Regions from separate parts of the Pseudoalteromonas sp. TP27 genome, predicted to be linked through region 1. Evidence: predicted binding sites of a transcription regulator. Region 1 holds the regulator's gene; each other region holds the start of a gene.

The links. Region 1 encodes sigma-54, which starts transcription at its own class of promoters, with help from an activator protein. Its sites were predicted from a motif close to GTTGGCACGNNNNTNGNNT; they were not measured.
Region 2: the regulator sigma-54 is predicted to act here: its motif matches at 5,903-5,921, upstream of fliS (flagellar export chaperone FliS).
Region 3: the regulator sigma-54 is predicted to act here: its motif matches at 3,647-3,665, upstream of glnA (glutamate--ammonia ligase).

What each region holds. Positions count from the first base shown of each region.
Region 1 is NZ_JARDAK010000012.1:33,050-41,018, forward strand. It holds gene PX700_RS14105 (HPr family phosphocarrier protein) at 40-312, opposite strand; gene rapZ (RNase adapter RapZ) at 355-1,200, opposite strand; gene ptsN (PTS IIA-like nitrogen regulatory protein PtsN) at 1,220-1,672, opposite strand; gene hpf (ribosome hibernation promoting factor) at 1,677-1,964, opposite strand; gene PX700_RS14125 (RNA polymerase factor sigma-54) at 1,991-3,490, opposite strand; gene lptB (LPS export ABC transporter ATP-binding protein) at 3,560-4,285, opposite strand; gene lptA (lipopolysaccharide transport periplasmic protein LptA) at 4,282-4,827, opposite strand; gene lptC (LPS export ABC transporter periplasmic protein LptC) at 4,817-5,371, opposite strand; gene kdsC (3-deoxy-manno-octulosonate-8-phosphatase KdsC) at 5,368-5,919, opposite strand; gene PX700_RS14150 (KpsF/GutQ family sugar-phosphate isomerase) at 5,920-6,891, opposite strand; gene PX700_RS14155 (calcium/sodium antiporter) at 6,895-7,863, opposite strand.
Region 2 is NZ_JARDAK010000005.1:139,459-147,427, forward strand. It holds gene PX700_RS08370 (flagellin) at 1-930, shown strand, start outside; gene PX700_RS08375 (flagellin) at 1,168-2,568, shown strand; gene PX700_RS08380 (flagellar protein FlaG) at 2,665-3,048, shown strand; gene fliD (flagellar filament capping protein FliD) at 3,074-4,498, shown strand; gene PX700_RS08390 (hypothetical protein) at 5,158-5,469, opposite strand; gene fliS (flagellar export chaperone FliS) at 5,475-5,864, opposite strand; gene PX700_RS08400 (sigma-54 dependent transcriptional regulator) at 6,306-7,742, shown strand.
Region 3 is NZ_JARDAK010000006.1:129,206-137,174, forward strand. It holds gene ntrC (nitrogen regulation protein NR(I)) at 1-382, opposite strand, end outside; gene glnL (nitrogen regulation protein NR(II)) at 397-1,467, opposite strand; gene PX700_RS09620 (DUF4124 domain-containing protein) at 1,550-2,071, opposite strand; gene glnA (glutamate--ammonia ligase) at 2,185-3,591, opposite strand; gene typA (translational GTPase TypA) at 4,099-5,922, shown strand; gene PX700_RS09635 (winged helix-turn-helix domain-containing protein) at 6,174-7,969, shown strand, end outside.

The DNA of each region.
Region 1 (7,969 bases):
GAGGCATTAGTAATGCGAGTGTTGTTTTTATAAAACAGATTACTCTTGTTCATTAAAGCGTTGTGCTATTAATTCTCCAACAGCATGTAAAGCTTGCTCAGAATCGGGGCCTTTACATACAACTTTTACTTCTTTTCCTTGGCTACTTTCAAGTAACATGAGTGCAAGTACGCTATCGCCTGCGGCTTCTTTGTCATCTTGAAATAATGTAATTGTCGCATCAAACTGCACTGCCAATTGGGCAAGCACTGTGGCTGCTCTGGCGTGCAATCCTAATTTGTTTTTTATTAAAAAAGTATCTTCACAATGCATAAGTTACTCTACCTAAGCTGAACAGGTGATTATTCAGCTATATTATTTTTCTTGTTCGCGATGGCGAATTTTTACATTGGGATGTGTCATTGCAAAACTTTCACCAATCGTTTGCGCTAAATACACAGAGCGATGTTGCCCGCCCGTACACCCAATGGCAATGGTCAAATAACTGCGGTTATTTCTCTCTAAATGCGGCAACCATGTTTGTACAAATGTTTGAATTTGCCATGTGAATTTTTGCACAATGCTATGACTAGCCAAATAATCTTTAACGGGTTGATCTAACCCATTTAAAGGTTTTAATTCAGGCTCCCAATGAGGGTTTGGTAAAAAGCGTGCATCAAATACATAGTCTGCTTCTTTTGGGATACCGTGTTTAAAACCAAACGATTCAAATGTGACAATAAGTTGCTTATCTTTTTTACCTAAAATCTTTTCACGAATAGATTCAGCGAGTTGATGAACGCTTAAATCAGTTGTGTCTATCATAAAGTCGGCGCGGGTGATTAATACATCAAGTAATTCTTTTTCTTTTTTGATGGCTAAATCCAGAGGCAGTGAATCTATTGATAATGGGTGTAATCTGCGTGTTTCAGAAAAGCGTTTGATCAATGTTTGATCGTCGCTGTCTAAATAAAATAATGTAGGTTTTGCAAAATCAGGTAGGTATTCAAGAATATCGTTAAATTCTTCCTGCTCTTTAGGAATGTTTCGAACGTCAATGCTGACAGCAATTCTATCGTAGCTATCAGATACACTGCGCACTAATGAAGGCAGTAGGTTTACTGGAATATTATCTACGCAATAATAACCTAAATCTTCTACAACGCGTAAAGCAACCGATTTCCCAGAACCAGAACGGCCGCTTATGATAATTAATTCCATTTATCACCCTTTAATAAAACTACGATTGATCAACAATAACTTGGTAAAGTTCAGCATCTGATTTTGCACAGCGTAACTGCTTACAAAAATCTTTGTTATTGAGTCTATCAGCAATGGTAGCTAGAGTCTTTAAGTGCTGCTGGTTATCTCCATCTGGTACGATGAGTGCGACGAAAATATCAACAGGGCGGTTATCTATAGCATCAAAATTAATTGGCGTTTCGCTAACGAGCACTAAAGCCAAAGGCTCTTCTGCACCGCTCATTCTTCCATGAGGAATCGCAATACCACGCCCTATACCTGTACTACCTAACTTCTCTCTGCTCATTAAAGCATTAAGAATGTCTTGTTGCGGTAGGTAGGGAAGTTTGTCATGAGCAAGTTCGCTAATAAACTCTAAAATTCTTTTTTTGCTATTAAAAAGGACCGCAGCTTTGCTGCAGTCCTGGCATATAAGTGAGCTTAATTTCATCATATTAGTGTCGAGCAAGCTTCTCTTTGTGTTTAATTACTTGGCGATCTAGCTTGTCGATCAACGAGTCAATGGCAGCATACATATCTTGATGTTCTGTAGAGGCAAAGAGTTCGGCGCCACTTACATGTATTGTCGCTTCTGCTTTTTGGTTTAGTTTTTCTACATCAAGAATGACATGAACATTATTAATATGATCAGAGTGTCTTTCTAGCTTCGCAAATTTAGTACTAATGTAGTCCCTTAGCGAATCGGTTAATTCTACGTGACGACCAGTTAAGTTTAGTTGCATAAGCATTACCCTCTTAGTTTAGCGTCTTAAATCAAACTTTTACGTTGATTTGACGGTGGAATAGCCAGAGATTCGCGATATTTTGCGATTGTACGTCTCGCTACTTTAATTCCTTGCTCAGCCAATATATCCGCTATTTTACTATCACTCAATGGTTTTGCTGAGTTTTCTGCTGCGATTAATTTTCTGATGAGCGCACGTATTGCTGTAGAAGAACATTCACCCCCATTTTCGGTGCTTACATGGCTTGAGAAAAAGTATTTAAGCTCAAATATGCCACGAGGTGTGTGCATATATTTTTGAGTTGTTACGCGCGAAATTGTTGATTCGTGCATTTCTACCATTTCAGCAACATCATTTAAAACCATCGGTTTCATAGCCTCAGGGCCGTGTTCAAAAAAGCCTTGTTGCTGCTTAACAATACAATTAGTTACTTTTAATAGTGTGTCATTTCTACTTTCTAAGCTTTTAATAAACCATTTAGCTTCTTGTAAATGTGAGCGAATAAACTGGCTATCACCACTTGATTTTACAGTGCGAGACATTGCCGCATATTGGCTATTAACACGAATTTTAGGCATGCTATCTGGGTTTAATTCAACAACCCAGCGGCCTTTAATTTTTTTAACTGACACATCAGGAATAACATACTCAGACTCTTCTCTTACAATAGTATCTGCAGGCTTAGGGCTAAGAGTATGTATTAATGTCATTACTTCTTTAAGCTCTTCTTCTTTGAGCTTAGTCTTCTTCATTAATGTACGATAGTCACGAGCAGCTAATAAATCAATATGCTCGGTTAAAATCATTTTAGTTTCATTAATGTAAGGTGTTTCTTTATCAAACTGGTTAAGCTGAATACATAAACACTCTTGTAAACTACGTGCAGCAATACCTACAGGATCAAACAGTTGGATGCGCTTTAATACAGCTTCAATTTCATCAAGTTCAACTTCGTTATCTTCTTCGTTTTCTTGATTAAAGCTTTCTAAAATCTCTTCGCAGCTTAGTGTTAAAATACCTGAATCATCAACGGCTTCTACGATAGCAATAGCAATAGCTTCATCGGTAGGACTAAATGGCGTTAATTGTAACTGCCACATTAAGTACTCGTGGAGCGTCTCTGTTGAGGCGCCTTGGTAGATTGACTCGTCTTCAGGCATTGGACCTGATGATGCTGCAGGAGCAGCACTCATGTACTCATCCCAGCTAACATCCATAGCCATGTCGTCACTTAGCGTGTCTTTTGCAAGTGCTTCACCACTATCTTGTTCGTATTCGCTTGGAGCATCGTCGGCCGATGCGCTAACAGTTATGTCATCGGTATCTGCTTTTTGCTCGTTTTTACCAGCAGCGTCTTCGGAATAGTCTGGTTCTTCAACCTCTAATAGCGGGTTGCTGTCGAGAGCTTCTTGTATTTCTTGCTGGAGATCCAATGTACTGAGTTGCAACAAACGAATAGCTTGTTGCAGCTGTGGAGTCATTGTAAGTTGCTGGCCCATGCGCAGCTGTAGTGATTGCCTCATGTATCTCTAACAATCCTTTTATGTTGTTATAATTAATACTAGCAGATGCTTAAAGACATGGCGTAAATGTTACAGCCTAAATTGCTCGCCTAAGTAAACATCGCGTACTGTTTTATCATTTAATACGTGTTCTGGAGTACCTGATGCAATCAGCTCCCCATGAGAAACAATGTAGGCTTTTTCACAAACATCAAGGGTTTCTCTTACGTTATGATCGGTAATTAATACACCAATCCCACGATTTTTGAGATGTTCTATTATTTTCTTTATATCTAATACCGAAATCGGGTCAACACCTGCAAATGGTTCATCCAATAATATAAATTTAGGATCGGCTGCCAGCGCACGTGCTATTTCCACGCGGCGACGTTCGCCACCCGACAATGCCATACCTTGGCTATCACGAATGTGTTGTATGCTAAATTCATCTAATAATTTATCGAGCGTGTCTTCTCGGGCTTGCTTATTTAACTCTTTGCGTGTTTCTAAAATTGCCATTAAGTTTTGATAAACAGTCAGTTTTCTAAAAATTGAAGACTCTTGTGGTAAGTAGCCAATGCCTAATCTAGCACGACTATGCATAGGTAAAAGAGTAATATCGTTATCATCGATAGAAATTTTACCTTTGTCGCTAGGTACAAGTCCCACAATCATATAAAACGTGGTGGTTTTACCTGCGCCGTTAGGACCAAGTAAACCAACAATACTGCCTGCTTTGACTTCAAGGCCGACGTTTTTGACAACTTCACGACCTTTATAGCTCTTTGCTAATAGTTCTGCTTTTAATGTACTCATGGCTGACCTTTATCGTCTTTTTTGCTTTTTTTAGTTTCGATAGGCACTAAAATCGTGTGAACGCGGTCAGTTGAGTTTTCATCTTTTTCGGCACTGATTAGCTGTTGTTCTATATCGTAGGTAATACTTTTGGCATTAATTTTTTGTCCTGCTTGCGATACTTCTGCATTACCAACGAGCGTTAAAAAACGTTTAGATACATCGTAACGAACTTCGTCTGCACTGGCGCTCATAGTTGTGCCATCTGATTGCTTCTCTTCAAAGCGAGCAGGGCTACCCGTGGCAATTAATAGTTGCTGGTTATCACCAAGTTCATCGCGCTTATGTACTTCGAGGCGGTCTGCTGTAATTCGGCGATTACCGTGAATAATCTCAACGTTTTTCTCAAAAATACCCACGTTAGCTTTTAATTGGCCTTCTTGCTTATCGGCGCTTATTGAAATTTGATTTGCAGCAGATAGCGAGTTTTGTTCTGCAGCATTACTATTAAACGCTAGTATAAGTGTAGGAATAATAAGTGATTTTAATATTTTATTGGTCATAATATATGGTTCGCGTATGGTTAATTAGTTTTATCACTTCGGTTTTTAAGTCGGCTTCTAGGCCTTTACCAGTGATTTTTAAATTGGGTCCAGTGATGATAACGGGTTGCTCCGAACGCATTGTTAATAGCTTTATATCTACCTGAATATTATCAGCATTGATTTTGTCTATCATGGCGTTATCGGTTAAGTTTTTGGCAACCACATTGCCTTCTAAAATTAATTGCTTGTCTTCGTATAATGTTGCTTCGTCTGCATTTATTTGCCACGTTTGCTTTTCGTTATATAAAGTAAAAATAGGTTTTTCGAAAAATGTAAAACCTAATTGCTGATATAGCTCCATTTTAGCCGCAGTGACTTTGTGGCTAATTTTACCTTGCTCGTCATAGGCTGTTTGTTTGAGTTCAATAGCTATGTAGTCAGGTTTTGCAATAACTTCAGACTCAGCCTGAGGTGCAACATTAGTTTGTGTAAAATAAGGGTACCAAAGCCAAACCATACAGCTAATGAATAAAACGCTTAATATTATGCGCGCTGCATTCATGAACTAGTGCCTTGTGTAGTCAATGCTTTACCATTTTCAAGCATGAGCAAGTCGGTAAGCTCTCTTACTGCGCCAAAGCCGCCAGGCATTTGCGTTACATAGTGTGATAAACGCTTTATAAGCGGATGAGCATCATTTACTGCAATAGCAAAGCCGACTAATTCCATAACGGGCATGTCAGGGCCATCATCACCAATATAAGCAATTTGTTCATCGCTAAGGTTAAGTTTATCTTTTAGCTCTTGATAGGCAACGAGCTTATTTTCTTGGCCTTGATAAATATGCTGTACGGTTAAGCTGCTCATACGTTGTTGCACTATTTTTGAATGACGACCAGTAATTACAGCCACTTCAAAGCCACTGTTTATAAGCGCTTTAATGCCAAAACCATCTTTTGTATTAAATGCTTTTAGCTCTTCACCTTGATTGCCAAGATAAATACGGCCATCAGAAAATACACCATCAATATCGCATATAAGTAGCTTTACTTTTTTAGCGCGTGCTTTTGCATCATCGCTCAGCGGTTGATAGAGTTCTTCAAATTGCATTTATAACACTCCTGCCTTTAATAGGTCTTGCATATTTAGTGCGCCAATAGGCTGATTTAGCTCATTGACGACGATTAAGCCATTTATACGTTTGTGTTCCATAATATTAAGCGCTTCAGCGGCTAAAATATCTTGCGTAGCCGTAGTACATGACTTAGTCATAACAACATCTATTTGTGTTGTATGAATATCAATTCTTTGCTCTAAAATACGACGCAAATCGCCATCGGTAAATAATCCCACGAGCTGCTGATTTTCATCAACAATGGCTGTCATACCTAAACCTTTAGCAGACATTTCAATAAGGGCGTCTTTAACTGTTTGTGAAACATCAATAATAGGTGTATTTGCGCCGCTGTGCATAACATCTTTTAAAGTAAGTAATAAGCGCTTGCCTAAACTACCACCTGGGTGAGATAGCGCGAAGTCATCAGCAGTAAACCCGCGAGCTTCTAATAATGCAACTGCCATGGCATCGCCCATCGCAAGCGTTGCAGTGGTACTGGATGTAGGAGCTAGACCCAATGAACAGGCTTCTTTTTCTACTTTAATACACACATGTACATTAGCAAGGGTCGCCATAGTTGATTGCGTATTGCCAGTCATCGATATCATTTTGGCACCAAGTCGTTTTAAAACCGGAATGATATTTAAAACTTCGCTGGTCTCACCTGAATTAGAAATAAGCATAACCACGTCATTTTTAGTGATCATACCTAAATCACCATGACTTGCTTCACCAGGGTGTACAAAAAAGGCGGGGCTACCTGTACTTGCAAGGGTTGCCGCTATTTTATTGCCAATATGACCTGATTTACCCATACCAATGACAATAATACGGCCTTCACAGTCGTACATTAATTGGCATGCGTTATGAAAATTCTCATCTACATATTGTGCAATATCACTAAGTGCTTGGCGTTCAACATCTAAAACGCGAAGGCCTTGTTCAATAAAATTTAGCGTTGCCATTACTTACCCTACTTGACTAAAAATATACCCTTGGTAGCCCAAAAACGCTATTAGCAATAAGCCGCCTTCTACTCTGTTGATACGTTGGGTGCCTCTAAAGTTCAATGACATAATAATTAGGGCAAGTGTTGCACCAATCATAATTAATACATCTCGACTTACTAATGACGGGTCAATTGCAGAAGGGTTGATAATACCAGCCAGTGGCAGTACGGCTAAAATATTAAATATGTTTGAGCCAACAATATTACCTAGTGCTAAATCATCTTCATTTTTAAGTACACCCGCAATAGAAGCGGCAAGTTCTGGCAAGCTAGTACCAATGGCAATAATTGTTAAACCAATTACTAGGTCGCTTAAGCCGAAGTATTTAGCAATATCGACAGCCGATCCAATTAAAAAATGAGAACTGACAGGTAGGAGTATCATGCCGACTACTAACCAAAATACGGCTTTTTTTGTAGGTACATTGCTAGGTACGTCGTCGCAGGCTTCTGACACAAATGGATCATCTTGGTTTTTCGCACGCATAGATACAATAATTAGCCCACCGATGAATACAATAAAGCCAACTAAAAGCGCAACACCTTCATTAAATGAAAAGTAGTTATCTGAAAATACATACCAAGTTGCAAGCGATACCAGCAGTACCAATGGCATTTCGCGCTTTAACGTACTAGATGAAACTGAAAGAGGGCGAAATAAAGCTGTGATACCTAACACAAGTAAAATGTTTGTAATATTAGAGCCAACAGCATTACCAACGGCTGTGTCTGTTTTGTTAGCCAGTGCAGCAGAGGCCGAAACCATCATTTCGGGTGCTGAAGAACCCATTGCTACAACGGTCAAGCCAACAATAAGTGTAGGTACACCAAAGTTTTTAGCAAGAGCCGCAGCGCCATAAACAAACCTGTCTGCACTCCAAACAAGAGCTGCAAAACCAAGAATTAAAATAACAAACGAGGTAACCATTGTGTTAAGCCAGTTATACAAAATACGGATGGCGCGAATAGTAACAAAAGCCAAGATGAAAGTATAAATAAAAGAGTAAGGTCAACTACGTAACAATGCTGCTTTT
Region 2 (7,969 bases), on a different contig from region 1:
AGCTTGGGCAATATGTCGGCTGACGCAATTGGTGCAAATGAAGTTAAAGGCGGAGGCACTGCGTTAGGTGCGGCAGCAGCTGCTGGTACTTTAGCGAGTGTTGCAGCTACTGTTACTGCGGGTAATGTAAATATTAATGGTAAAGACATTACTATTGCAGCAGAAGGGGCTACTAAAATAGCAGACAAAGTCAATAATTCAGCATCGGGGGTTACTGCAACCGCTAAGCTGGATGTGACTATTGCAGGCATTACCAGCGCTGATAACGCAACGATTAAGATTGGTGATGACGAATATGACTTAGGGGGTTATGGCGGTGACATGATCCGCTTAGCACAAGACATGACGGCTGATGGTTACGATGCAGTGTTTGATCCAGACACTAATTCTATTGCCCTCAAAGCAACTGGAACAGATGGTATTGAAGCCATTGCTGAAACAGTGGGTACCGCAGCGGGTACTTTAACGTTTGATGGTGTGGCCGCAGCCACTGCTGATACAGCTAAAACATCGCGAGTGGAGTTGTCATCACCAAATACTATTGGTATTTCTAATGATGGTACGGCAGATGAAGCAGAGTTTTTAGGTGCATCAAGCAGTACACTAACAACAGTTGAAGATATTGATATTTCTGGCACAACCAGTGTAGGTGCGCAAGCAGCTATTAATACTATTGATGCGGCATTGTCACAAATTGATGCACAGCGCGCTGATTTAGGTGCGGTGCAAAACCGCTTTGGCCATACTATAAGTAACTTAGCGAACGTTGCTGAAAACGTGGCAGGGTCGAGAAGCCGTATTCAAGATACTGACTACGCACTTGAGACTGCAACACTAACAAAAAACCAAATAATGCAGCAAGCCGGTACCACTATATTGTCGCAGGCAAATCAATTACCACAAGCCGCGTTAAGTTTATTAGGCGGTTAACGCCCAAAGCAAACCAGCTACCAAAAAAAGCCAAGCAAATATGCTTGGCTTTTTTTGTTTTATTTCATGGTTTTAAGTTTTTTATTGTTTTTATTGTTATTTATTTAAAAAAAAAGCTAAAGGTAATTTTATAACGGCCGTTAACTTAATCAGAACGGAGCTTGAACAAATTAAATATGTGAAGGCTCTTGGTTAAAATCAATTAGTTACATTACGAAAGTAATCAGGAGTTATAACATGGCTTTATCAGTAAATACAAACGTTGCGTCTATCAACGCACAAAGAAACTTATCAAAATCAAGCGAAGCATTAGGTACATCAATGCAACGTCTTTCGTCGGGTATGCGTATCAATAGCGCAAAAGATGATGCGGCTGGTCTGCAAATTGCTAACCGCTTAACATCACAGGTAAATGGTTTAGGTGTTGCACAGCGTAATGCAAACGATGGTATTTCAATGGCGCAAACAGCTGAAGGCGCAATGACCGAATCAGCAAATATTTTACAACGTATGCGTGACTTGTCACTACAGTCGGCGAATGGTTCAAACGATGCCGATGCGCGTGCAGCGCTACAAAAAGAAGTAGGCGCACTACAACAAGAACTTACCCGTATTGCAGAAACCACTAAATTTGGTGGCACTAGCTTATTAGATGGCTCGTTTGGTACTAAACAGTTCCAAGTGGGTTCAAACGCGAATGAAACAATTAATGTAAGCTTACGTGATGTTTCAGCTGATGCGATTGGTGCAAATGAAATTGATGGTAAAGGTACTGTATTTGGTGCAGATGCGGCTGCAGGGACTTTAGTTGCAAACGAAGCTATAACTGCAGGTTCATTAAATATCAACGGTGTTGATGTTGATTTAGCTGCTACAGATGGCGCTGATGGTGCAGCAGCTAAAATCAATGCTGCTGCTACAGGTGTTGTTGCAGAAGCTCGCTTAAATGTTGTTATTTCAGGTATAGATAATACAGATAATGCGACTATAAATATTGGTGATGATAGTTATGATTTGGGTGAGTTTGGCGGAGATATGGCCCGTCTGACCGATGAAATGGTTGCTGATGGGTACGATGCTGTTTATGATGCTGATGCTAAAAAAATTACGCTAAACGCAACTGGTGTTGGTGGTATTGAATCAGTAATGGATGCTGGTACTCCAGCTGGCGGCTTAGAATTTGACGGGGTAGCTGCAGGTACAGCGGCAACTTCAAAAACATCAGAAATAAACTTATCTTCAGCAAATAAAATTGGTATTTCAAATGATGGTACTGCAGATGAAGGTGAGTTATTCAGTGGCGCTACCAGTACATTAACATCAGTTGAAGAAATTGATATCTCAGGTACGACAAGTGAGGGTGCTCAAAGCGCAATTCAAACTATTGATGCGGCATTAGCACAAATTGATGCGCAACGAGCAGATTTGGGTGCGGTACAAAACCGTTTTGGCCATACAATTAGTAACTTAGCAAACGTTTCTGAAAACGTATCAGCATCTAAAAGTCGTATCGAAGATACTGACTACGCGGCAGAAACAGCTAAACTAACTAAAAACCAAATCATGCAACAAGCTGGTACAACAATTTTAGCTCAGTCTAACCAGTTGCCACAAGCAGCGTTAAGCTTATTAGGTTAATTTTTAAATAAGCTCTATACTAAATATAACAAGGAAGGGTCTCCCTTCCTTTGTTGTATTAGTTAATAAATTATCGCTTTAAACTAGGAGCGAATTATGGAAACTCAAAGCTTACAGTTAAACAACACGCTTGCTTTACAAGGCGAGAAAACCAACACGTCTTCTCCTGCACTACAAAATCAAGCTCAGTTAGCCAATGCAAATACATACTCCTCAGAGTTAAAAGTAAACGAAAGCTCAAGTAATGCCGAATTATCACCCGACAAGCTAGAAAAAGTGGCGCAACAATTGCAAAACTTTATGGGTGAAATGAATCGTAGTATTCAATTTAAAGTTGATGAAGATTCAGGTAGAAATGTTATTAAAGTAATTGACAAAGAAAGTGGTGATTTAGTCAAGCAGTACCCGTCTGAAGAGGTGTTAGGCATTGTGTCTAAGCTAGCCGAAGCTACTGGTGTGTTGGTTGATTTTAAGGTTTAGTTAGCAATTAAAGAGGAAGTGTATTATGGCTATTTCATTTACAGGTATCGGTTCGGGTTTACAGGTTAGCGAAATTGTAGATGCTTTAGTTAATGCCGAAAAAGCGCCTTACCAAGCACGAATTACTCGCCAGCAAGCAACTCATACCACTGATATATCAGCTGTTGGTGCGCTTAAATCGTCATTAGAAGAACTTAACACTTCATTAGAGTCGTTGGGGGATGTTGATAATTTTCAAAAACGCACCATTAGCGGAAGTGACGATTTTGTTTCTCTTAGTTCTGAAAAAAATGCACAAACTAATAACTACTCTATAAAAGTTAACAACTTAGCAGAAAACCATAAATTAGTGTCAGAAGCTATTGGCGCAGATGCTGCTGTTGGTGAAGGTAAACTCACTATTAGTTCGGGTAGCAATAATTTTAACATCGATGTTTCTGATACAGCGACTCTGGCTGATATTCGCGATGCTATTAATGACTCTAATGACAATGACTCAGTGAATGCAACTATTATTACTGATAACTCAGGCCAGCATTTAGTGCTATCAAGTAAGGAAACCGGCGAAGCAAATGCCATTAAAATTGTTGTAGATGATGTAAGCGACGCTAATAATACCGATAATAACGGTTTATCGCGCTTAGCATTTGATAGCGATCCGGCATCAGCTACGTATGCCGAAAATTTAAATGAAACAATTAAAGCCACTGATGCATCAATAACAATTGATGGGACTTTAGTTGCAACCAGTAGTACCAATGAATTTGTTGATGTTATTGATGGCGTAACTATTAATGCCAAAAAAGCTCATGATGCAGATGATGATTTAAGTAAAGCAAAAATAACCGAAAATAATAATAACATTGCGGCAGGGTTAAAATCGTTTGTAGAGAAGTTTAACGCATTTATTGATTTATCTGCACAATTAGGCAGTTCATCTGCTGAAAATGGAGTGGGTGCATTGGCAGGCGACTCATTGCTGCGAGGTTCAGTGAACCAAGTTAGAGCATTACTTACCTCTGAGTTTAGTACAGGAGATGGTAATACTGACTTTTTATCAAATTATGGTATTAGAACGGAGCGCTCAGGCAAATTAAGTATTGATGACGATGTGTTAAAGAAGGCCGTTGAAGATGACCCAGCAGCAATAAAGACCTTTTTTGTTGGTGAAAATGAAGATGATGGTTTTGTTGCCAAGCTAGATACGGTTATTAAAGGTTACACAGCCTCAGGTGGAATTATTGAGACACGTATAGATGGGCGTGAAGCGCAAATAGATAAGCTAAGCGACGATGCTGAAGACTTTAATTTACGCATGGCTGCTTACGAAAAACGCTTATTAAGCCAATATAATGCGATGGATTTACTTGTTGCAAATATGAACTCAACAGGTAGTTATTTAACACAACAATTAGCTAATCTCCCTGGTGTAGTTAAACAATCAAGTTAAGCCCAATAAACTTTAAGTTAGAGGTTAAATAAAGTAACAGGTTCTCCCTCAGCTTGTTACTTTGACCTTATCACTAGAAAAACCTTCCTGCATAGCTAACTAAAAGCTATTAGCCCAAAAAACGAATGCTAATTCTAATTAAAACAATACCAAGTGTTAGCCTCAATGCGTCCTATTATATGCATGACTACTCCAAGATAAAAAAACCACCTACTTGCTGAAAATTATTATATCCACGAGTATGAGAACTGAGCGAATCTATCCAACAGAGAAGGCTAGTTAAAATGAAACGTTATCTAATACCAGCCTGAATAAATCTTTGAGGAGTTTAACGAACTAAATCACTCTATAATATCGTTAAAAACTTTATTTAGAACAACTAGATAAAAAGTTATTAGCTAGTTCTAATGTGATTTTATTATCGTTAAGTAGACCTGATATATCGATATATAAGCAGATTGGTGTAAATAGCTTATTTCATATCGTAGTAATAGGGTCAGTTGGTATGGCGATGAAGTTTTAATTTAAAGCGATACAAATCAGCCAAAGTTTATATTTGACTGATTTGCTATGCGCTAAGCAAATTTACGTAATGGGAGCATGGTAAAAGTGCTGTATTACTAAAATAAAATGGATATGTAAGTTAACTAAAAGCATTTTTAAAAATGAGATTTATACTTTTTTACTGCATTTTTACTTTTTTGCTTACTGATTATTTTAGTCGCGACAAGCTTCTTTTCATTTTCTATCTTACTAGAAAGTTGCTGGATAAGAGCAATCAAAAATTTAAGTTCGTCAGCTGAGTAAAAGCTTTTATCTTCAGTAAGTGTTTTTTTTAAGTAACTGTTTAATGTGTGATGTGCGTTTAGCGCTAGCTCTACATCAGAATCAACTAAAAGTATAAGCTCATTACATTGCCTGCGTGTTTCATTATCGGAAACCTGTTCGGCGCTTATTGTGGTAAAAGACATAGTAGTTACAGAGCTCTTTGATCGAAAGGAATTTCTTCCCAACCTGATTTAATTTCTTTAATTAAGAGAATTACCTCATCGATCTTTTGTATATCATTTTCTAAATTAGCGACTAATAAATTACGTTGGCAGTAATCGTACAATGCATCAAGATTAGATGAAATCTCGTTATCATTCTCAAAGTTTAATACCTGTTGTAGGGCACCGAGTAAAGTAATGCAATCAGAGATAGCGATTCCTTTTTTTGCTAACTCTTTTCGTTCAACAAATCCTTTTGCAGCAGATAATTTACCGATGATATTTACAAAAACAAGTTTGACTTGTTCATATGGTGTCATTTCCTTTACGCTACTAACGGTTATTTGGCGGTATTTATTTATTGATGCATGGGCCATGTCTAATCCTAAAAGTTTAATAATATATCTAGCAATTTAAGCAAGTTTAGTTCCAAAATATAAACTAACTACTATATATCGGCAAAAGTAGTTATATCTTTAAGTATATTTACTATTTCTATAGTCTTACACATTACAGGCTTAACCTAAATCACAAAATACCTATGTATCTTTCAGGAGTTAAACCCTATCGTAAAAAGTGAACATATGTTGCTCAATATGTTAACGGCATAAAAGTTTATACGCTCATTAGTTACTACTATTTAATGGTGAAGAATAAATTTTATGTTGTAGAGTTAATCTTAAAGTATTGGATTTTATTTTACAGTGTCTGTTTTTTGGCGTTAATGTCAAAAAGTCGCCACTAGTGCTTGCATACAATTTCAACTGGCTTACAATTTAGTTAACAGAATAAATTAGTGAAATAAATGGCCGCTAAGAATGATCTTAATTTTAGATAATAATAATAATCGCTCGATAGGATTATATGCCTCACTTACTTTTATTGGTGAAGCGGTGCAACTACATACCGAAGCTGATTTTGAACAAGCATTTAGCAAGTACCAAAATAAAGAATGCATTATAATTTTAGGTGCTTTGCAATCGCTTGATCATGAAAGTTTGATAAAACGCTACCCTACGTTTCCCTTTTTGTTAATAGGTGAAACACTCAAACCCTTACTAAGTATTGCTAATGTCGTTGGGCTAGTGTGCGAACCATTTAGCCACGATATAACAACCCAGTTGCTACATGATTGCCAGCAATACCAGCGAATGCTTCCCAATGAGCATAAACATAATAAACCACATAATACTTTTGATGGCCTTGTGGGTGAAACAACCGCAGTTAAAGATCTACGTTTTTTAATTGAGCAAGTAGCTAAAACTGATGCTAATGTGCTCATTTTAGGTGAGTCGGGCACCGGGAAAGAGGTAGTCGCACGTAACGTACACTTATTGTCAAAACGTCTTAAAGGGCCTTTTGTACCCGTAAACTGTGGTGCTATTCCTGGGGAATTGCTCGAAAGTGAATTATTTGGCCATGAAAAAGGTGCATTTACCGGTGCTATTTCTGCTCGTAAAGGGCGCTTTGAACTGGCTCAAGGTGGTACGCTATTTTTGGACGAAATAGGCGATATGCCACTGCAAATGCAAGTTAAACTGCTTCGGGTATTGCAAGAGCGCAGTTATGAACGCGTGGGAGGTACTAAGGCAATTCAAGCCGATGTACGCATAATTGCAGCAACTCATCGCAATCTCGAATCTATGATAGAGCAAGGCACGTTTCGTGAAGATTTATACTATCGTTTAAATGTATTTCCTATTGAAAGCCCATCTCTTTCTCAGCGTGCTGATGACATACCATTATTATTAAAAGAATTAATGCGCCGCGTAAATGAGCAAAGTGGCTCAACTGCTAAGTTTACTGAGCGTGCTGTTGAAAGCTTAAAAGAGCATAGTTGGCCAGGTAATATTCGCGAGCTTGCAAATCTAGTGGAACGTATGGTTATTATGTTTCCCGAGAAAGTGGTTGATATCCCCGATTTACCTGATAAATATCGTTATATTGAGGTTGAGGCGTACGAGCCTCAATACCCTGAAGAGTTAATGGAAAGAGACGCCTTTAACGATATTTTTAGCTCGGGCTTTAGTGATTATGAGAGTGAACCTGAAGCAGATTTTAGCCAAGTAGATGGCGGAGTCCTGCCGGATGATGGTATTGAACTTAAAGATTACTTAGCCGAACTTGAAATAAGCTTAATAACTCAAGCGTTAGAGCGATACGACTATGTTGTGGCTCGGGCAGCCGAAATATTAGGTGTACGCAGAACTACGTTAGTCGAAAAAATGAAAAAGTATAATCTTTCACGAGATTAGCAATATAAAAGCTGAAATACTTTAATTTAGGTTGTCGATTACTCATTAATGAGCAACTACTTTACGGACTTTGTCCGTCACGCAAGCAAGCTTCGCGTCTACAAGGTAAACGCAAACTTAAACCTTGGCGGTAGACGTAGAGCTTGCTCGCGTGAAAAGCGAAGCTTTTAATTATTTAAACACCTATCCCAAAAACTACGTTTTTGAACGTAAGCAAGCAGCGCGTT
Region 3 (7,969 bases), on a different contig from region 1:
TACGCTTAGTTTTTTTAGTGGAATTTGCTCTGCATGCGCTTTCGACTAGTGCTACCGCTTCGTTTAAATCAAACGGCTTAGCGAGGTATTCAAAAGCACCTTTTTGAAATGCATTAACGGCAGAGTCTAAATCTGAATGCGCGGTCATTATAATAACGGGCAATCCAGGGTTTTGCTCTGCAATAAGTTCAAGCAACGCCATACCATCCATACCAGGCATTCGTACGTCCGAAACTAAAACAGTAGGTTGGCTAAACTTTAATGCGCTTAATACATCTTGCGCGTTAGAAAAGCTTTCTGCGTTAAACCCTGCACGGGTTAGTGCTTTTTCAAGTACAAATCGAATAGAAGCATCATCATCTACAAGCCAAACTGTTTTCATGCAAACTCCAAACATTAATCTGCAAAGGGCAGATAGATATTAAATTCAGTATGTCCAGGCCAGCTATCACATTCTATATAGCCATCATGTTGATCTATCAGTGTTTGCGCTATTGAGAGTCCTAACCCAGAGCCACCTTCTTTATTGGTGATCATCGGGTAGAACAGTGTTTCGCGTACACTGGGATCAATACCTGGTCCGTTATCAGATATTTGGATCAACAAGGCTTTTTTAGGTGCTTTACCCGGGCGACGATGCTGATGATTTATGCGGGTTTTTATTGTTATTTCACCGCCATCCACAAGCGCCTGTTGGGCATTTCGAACAATGTTTAATACTACTTGCTGAATTTTACCTTGATCAATGTATACATCAGGAATACTTGGGTCGTAATCTTTAACCAAGTTAATGTTAGAGCAATTATCTAACGTACTTAGTCTTGCAACTGATTCAAGTGATTGATGTATGTTGCCATACGATTTTTGCGGAAGTTGATTAGGCCCTAAAAGCCTATCTACTAATTCGCGTAATCGGTCGGCTTGCTCAATGATGAGCTCAGCACATTGATCTCTTTCTTGTTGATCAACCTCATACTGCAATAACTGCGCCGCTCCGCGTATTCCACCTAAAGGATTTTTAATTTCGTGTGCTAAACCTCTAATTAGGTTTCGAGCAGCTTGGTATTGATGCATTTGATTAGACGCTTGGTCGTGCTTAATTTCATCATCAGTTTGGCGCCACTCAAATAAAATATAAAGCGAGCCATTAAACTTAATTTGTCGTGTACTTACGGCTACTTTTGCATGGCGAGAATCGCTAAAAACCACATCAGCTCTATGTTGCTGGCAATCTACGCCTTCAATCAATGAGTACTGCTCTATACGTTGTAAATCGATTGAATGGTAGTTAAAAAGGCTATCAAAAGGCTGATCTAATAGGCGCTTGTTACCAAGACCAAGCAGTTCACTGGTACTGGTATTGGCATAGACAACGGTGAAGTTTTTATCAAGCAACATGATAGCGGTTGTTTGATTTTGCCAAATGGCATCGAGTAGCTCAGGGCTAAAGTTTTTATTATTAATCATAGCTGCACCATTTTAGTGCGTGGATATTTACAAGCAAGTTATATGATTAAATACACTGCTGCACGTTTAGTAATGCCCCAATTTAATTACCTAGGTTTAGCCCTTTTCGGTGCATAAAAAATATGCAGGGCTCACTTGTAGCAATAACTTGGTTTTTACTATTAAAAAGCTTTAATTGTAGTGTGTGCTGACCACGTTCTACATCTCTTATTGCAAAGGTTGAGCTGTCACTGGCGGTGCCATGTGCTTTACCATCAATAAAAAGTTGTATAGTAAAACCAGTTTCAAAGCGTGGTTTTATTAGGCTAGTAACATAAACACTGCCGGTATTTTCACGAATAGTCTGGTTATGATCAGGTGAGGAAATGGCAATACTAAAGGCCGCTTGTTGAGGCTGGGGTTGCTCGTCAAAAATGTCAGTATTTGTTGCAGGCATATTAAGATCTTGGCTGGTGAGTTTTACCTCTTTAGCCCCTTTATGAGGGGTGTCTGAGAACACTAATACGCCATTTTTATCTTTCCAAGCGTATATTTTTGTTTCACCTGCGTAACCATAATTACTTAATACTAAAGTAATTAATAGTAATAAAATCTTGTTATTCACTCTGCAGCCCTGCATTTTTATCGGTAACTTAACTTTAGTGGAGTTTGTTTAATTTTACCATTAAAAAAGCCCGCAAAGCGGGCTTGAGAACACACATATTTTAAACAGCTAAATTAACAGCTGTAGTACATTTCAAACTCAACTGGGTGAGTTGTCATGTTAAGCTTTTCAACTTCTTGAGACTTAAGTGAGATGTAAGCTTCGATTAAGTCGTCAGTGAATACACCACCTTGAGTTAAGAATTCACGGTCTGCGCTAAGTGCAGATAGTGCTTCGTCAAGTGATGCTGCAACAGTTGGAATCTCTGCTGCTTCTTCAGCTGGTAAGTCGTATAAATCTTTATCCATTGCATCGCCAGGGTGGATCTTGTTTTTGATACCATCAAGGCCAGCCATAAGCATTGCTGAGAAAGCAAGGTATGGGTTAGCAGTTGGATCCGGGAAGCGTACTTCAATACGACGACCTTTTTCAGATGGAACCACTGGGATACGGATTGATGCAGAACGGTTACGTGCAGAGTATGCAAGCATAACTGGTGCTTCAAAACCTGGTACTAAACGTTTGTACGAGTTAGTAGAGGCATTTGCAAACGCGTTAATTGCTTTAGCATGCTTAATAATGCCGCCAATGTAGTAAAGTGCGTCTTCAGAAAGACCGCCGTACTTATCACCAGCAAAAAGGTTAACACCATCTTTAGCTAAAGACTGGTGACAATGCATACCAGAACCGTTATCACCAACAACTGGCTTAGGCATAAACGTTGCCGTTTTACCGTATAAGTGAGCCATGTTGTGGATAACATATTTCATTTCTTGGATTTCATCCGCTTTTAATACCATTGTATTAAAGCGAGTAGCAATTTCGTTTTGACCTGCTGTTGCTACTTCGTGGTGATGTGCTTCTACTACTTGGCCCATTTCTTCTAGAACTAGACACGTAGCTGAACGCCAATCTTGGAAGTCATCAACTGGAGCAACTGGGAAGTAACCGCCTTTAACACCTGGACGGTGACCTGTGTTGCCATCTGCATATTCTTTATCTGAGTTCCAAGCAGCTTGCTTAGAATCAATTTTGTACATAGAACCAGACATGTCTGATTTGTATTTAACGTCGTCAAATACGAAAAATTCTGGCTCTGGGCCAAATAAAACTGTATCTGCAATACCTGTAGAGCGCATGTAGTCTTCAGCACGCTTAGCAACAGAACGCGGGTCGCGCTCATAACCTTGTAGTGTAGAAGGCTCTACTACGTCACAACGTAAAATTAATGTCGCTTCTTCTGTGAAAGGGTCTAGTTTGATTGACTCAGGCACTGGCATTAATACCATGTCTGATTCGTTTATGCCTTTCCAGCCTGCAATTGAAGAACCGTCGAACATTTTACCGTCTTCAAAAAAGTCTTCATCAACTTGGTGATGAGGAATCGATACATGTTGTTCTTTACCCTTAGTGTCAGTAAAGCGTAAATCAATGAACTTGACGTCATTTTCTTTAATAAAATCTAAAACCGATTGTGACATGTGTCCTCCAACTATTGGGTTTTGTTATTGCTGCATAATTGCTTTGGTATTTACTAAGCTGATTTTGTGCCATTATTGTAACTGGCTGTTTATAAATTAAAAAAATATCATTGCATCAAAATGGAATATACAAACGCACCATATTGGTGCGTAAATATTCCATTTCGGTGCAAAATTTACAGAGCGTAATTTGTTGTTAATTTAATCAGCTGAAATTAGCATAACCTAAATGCAAAAGAGTAACAAAAAGATCGGAAAAATAGTCAAAAAGAGGTTTTTTTGAAAAATAATTAAAATTTAATTCATATAATTGTCATATAAAAAACAGATACTTAGTAAAAGTATTGAGAAAGTTTTAAAATATATATTGGATAAACTTTCATCCATGTCATTAATGAGGGATAATATGCGCCCTTTTAAATCCTATGCTGGGACATCTCGCGAAAGCGTGGATGAGTGCGTAGATCTTGCAGGATCATTGAGAATTTAATTTCTCTGAGTAAATATATGAGCATCGAAAAGTTAAGAAATATAGCGATTATCGCGCACGTTGACCACGGTAAAACAACTCTGGTTGACAAACTACTTGAGCAATCAGGTACATTAGAAACACGCGGCGGTAACGAAGAGCGCGTGATGGACTCAAACGACATTGAGAAAGAACGTGGTATTACCATTTTGGCTAAAAACACAGCCATCTCTTGGAACGACTACCATATCAATATCGTAGATACTCCGGGACACGCCGATTTCGGTGGTGAAGTTGAACGCGTACTTTCGATGGCTGACTCAGTATTATTACTTGTTGATGCTCAAGAAGGTCCAATGCCACAAACGCGTTTCGTTACGCAAAAGGCATTCGCGCAAGGCTTAAAGCCAATCGTAGTTATCAATAAAATTGATAAGCCAGGTTCACGTCCTGATTGGGTTATGGATCAAATCTTTGATTTATTCGACAATCTTGGCGCAACTGACGAACAGTTAGACTTTAAAGTAATCTACGCTTCAGCTATCAACGGCTGGGCAACATTAGATTTAGACGAGCCATCTGAAAACATGGAACCTATGTTTAAGATGATCGTTGAAGAAGTATCACCACCGGATGCAGATCCTGAAGGTGACTTCCAAATGCAAATTTCTCAACTAGATTACAACTCTTATGTTGGTGTAGTTGGTATTGGTCGTATTAAACGTGGTTCTGTTGCTCCTAACCAACAAGTTACTATTATCAGTGCTGATGGCACTACACGTAACGGTAAAATTGGTGCAGTACAAAGCTACTTAGGTCTTGAGCGTATCGAAACTGATAGAGCTTACGCTGGTAACATCGTAACTGTAACAGGTATTGGTGAGCTTAAGATTTCTGACACAGTTTGTTTCCCAGGAAACGTTGAAGCATTACCACCACTAAGTGTTGATGAGCCAACTGTAACAATGACATTCTCTGTAAATAACTCACCTTTCTGTGGTAAAGAAGGTAAGTTTGTAACGTCACGTAACATCCGTGAACGTTTAGACAAAGAATTAGTACACAACGTAGCACTTCGCGTTGAAGATACTGCTAGCCCAGATAGCTTCCGTGTTTCTGGTCGTGGTGAATTACACCTAGGTATCTTAATCGAGAACATGCGTCGTGAAGGTTACGAGCTTTCAGTTTCTCGTCCAGAAGTTATCTTACGTACTGTAGATGGCGTTCTAGAAGAACCGTTTGAAACAGTTACAATTGACTGTCAAGACGAGCATCAGGGTTCTGTTATGGAACAAGTTGGCCTACGTAAAGGTGAACTTACTAACATGACTCCAGATGGCAAAGGCCGTATGCGTTTAGATTTCATGATCCCTAGCCGTGGTTTAATTGGTTTCCAAACTGATTTCATGACGCTTACTTCGGGTTCTGGTCTTATGTACCATACGTTCGATCATTACGGTCCTCACAAAGGTGGCGACATCGGTGTTCGTAAGAACGGCGTAATGATTGCTAACGCAACGGGTAAAGCACTTACTAACGCATTATTCAACTTACAAGAACGCGGCCGTTTATTCATCGGTCACGGTGTTGAAGTATACGAAGGTATGGTTATCGGTATTCATAACCGTGATAACGACCTTACAGTTAACGCCCTTAAAGGCAAGCAGTTAACTAACGTACGTGCATCTGGTACTGATGAAGCGCAAACGCTTTCTCCACACCTTAACTACTCACTTGAGCAAGCGCTTGAGTTCATCGATGATGACGAGCTAGTTGAAGTTACTCCACTAAACATTCGTATCCGTAAGCGCCACCTTACTGAAAACGAACGTAAACGTGCGGGTCGTGCACCTAAGTCATAATCTATTAATTTAGAATTATGATTTTAAAAGCCGCTGTATTGAAAAATACAGCGGCTTTTTTGTGGGTTTTAGTTAGCGAGTTTAAAGTCCAGTTAGACTTTGAAGTGCTTTATCTAGTGTATTTTATATAAATGCATATTTGGTAATCTCCAATACTCAAATAAGTAGCAGATATGAGTTGAATATACTAGTCAAAATAACGTTTTGTGTATATTGTATATCATGTTTTGTGATTAGTTTAATGATATGTAATGACCGACTTTAATAAAGCTTTCCAACTAGAAAAGCTTACAGTTAATCCAACGGTAGATAAGTTGAGTCGCGATGGGGAATCGATAGATATTCAATCTATGGCGATGAGGATTTTATGTCACCTCGCGAGTCGAACCGGACAGCTTGTAACAAGAGATGATTTGAGAAATCATATTTGGGGGAGTGCTACAGTAAGTGATCATACAATTAATAATCACATTTATAGTTTACGTCGAGCACTGGCTCAAGTAGAACCAAATAATAAATATATTCATACGGTAACAGGTACAAGTGGTAGTGGGTACAGATTGAATGCTTCAATATTTCAAAGCAGGAATATTGAAGCTAATAGCCTAAGTAATGAACTCTTTAATGTTATAGGAGCCATTACAAAAAGAATTTCTGAGATTAAGAGTCAGTATCATTATCGCTATATATATTTAAGTGTAATACTTGTCTTAATTATTGCTCTTACTTTTTATCTATATATGGCTAAGCCTAATAAATATAGCTTAGTTACCTCAATGACACATAATGATGGGAGAGTCCAAAGTCTTTCTTTAAGCGATGATGGCCAGGTTTTATTCTTTTCACATCATTCAGCCCAGCATAATGCCTGGCAGCTTTATGCAAGCTATACAGACGATTTAGAGAGTGTAAGCAAAGTTTTTAGTAGCTCATTCAATAACGATAACTTTGCTAGTGTATCTCCTGATAAAACTAGGGTTGCATTTGTTCGGTATAATAGTAAATTTGCTGGCATTTATTTAGCCAATTTTGACTCAAAAGAGCTAAGAGCAACTAATGCTAAATTACATATAACTCTACCTATTCATAATATCTCACCTTCAATACATTGGCTCAATGATGAGCAGTTCTTCTTCAATATGAGTGAAGTAGCTACAGCGCCTTTAAAGCTTTATTTATATGATATCTTTCAGGCTAAGTTAGAACAAATAAGCTCCCCTGAATTAGCGTCTCAAGGTGATTTGTTTGCCTCTATATCACCAGATAAGCAGTGGCTGGCTGTAATGCGCGCTGATAATATGCAAAGTTATACAATTAATCTTTTCAATATTATGGATAGAGAATTTATACCGACCCCTATTTCTCTTTATGAAGAGAGAGCAGGGTTTAGTTTTAGTGATAATAGTAAATCACTTTTTTTTGTAGATGCTGAAGGGTATTTGTCAAACTATGATATTGCGACTCAGCAAGTAATCAAAATTACAGAGAGAGCATATTTAGGCTACTGGCCAACTAAAATAATAGGAAAGCCGTATATAGTCATGCAGCAAGAGGGGAGAAATGAGTCGTTTGCAAGGCAAATAGTTAAATATGCTAACCCATTAAAAGGTGGTGATGGGGTAGGTAAAGTTCTTGTTAGAAATAAAATGTCCCTCCACGGCATTGCAGAAGTGGGCAGTGGTAGGCTAGTCTTTGCTGCTGTTACCCCCAGTAATAAAGTGCAATTATGGCAATATGATAAAGGTAATATAAATCAACTAGCAAAGTTTAAAGAGCGATCGAAATATTATTCACCACTTAGTATTAATTGGAAAAAAGGCACAAATAAAGCGGTGCTATCGATAAACCACACATGCCAGCTTATAAATATAAAAACGGGCAAGGCTACCCCTCTTTGCCCTGATGGAGAAAATTTATATACAGGTAGGTTTTCTGTTTCAGGTAATGAGTTTCATTTTATTGAGTCAATATATGGCAATTCTAGAGTCATGAAAATGGGAGACTCAGGGTACCCATTAAACATAGTTACTGCGATACCAAATGCAGA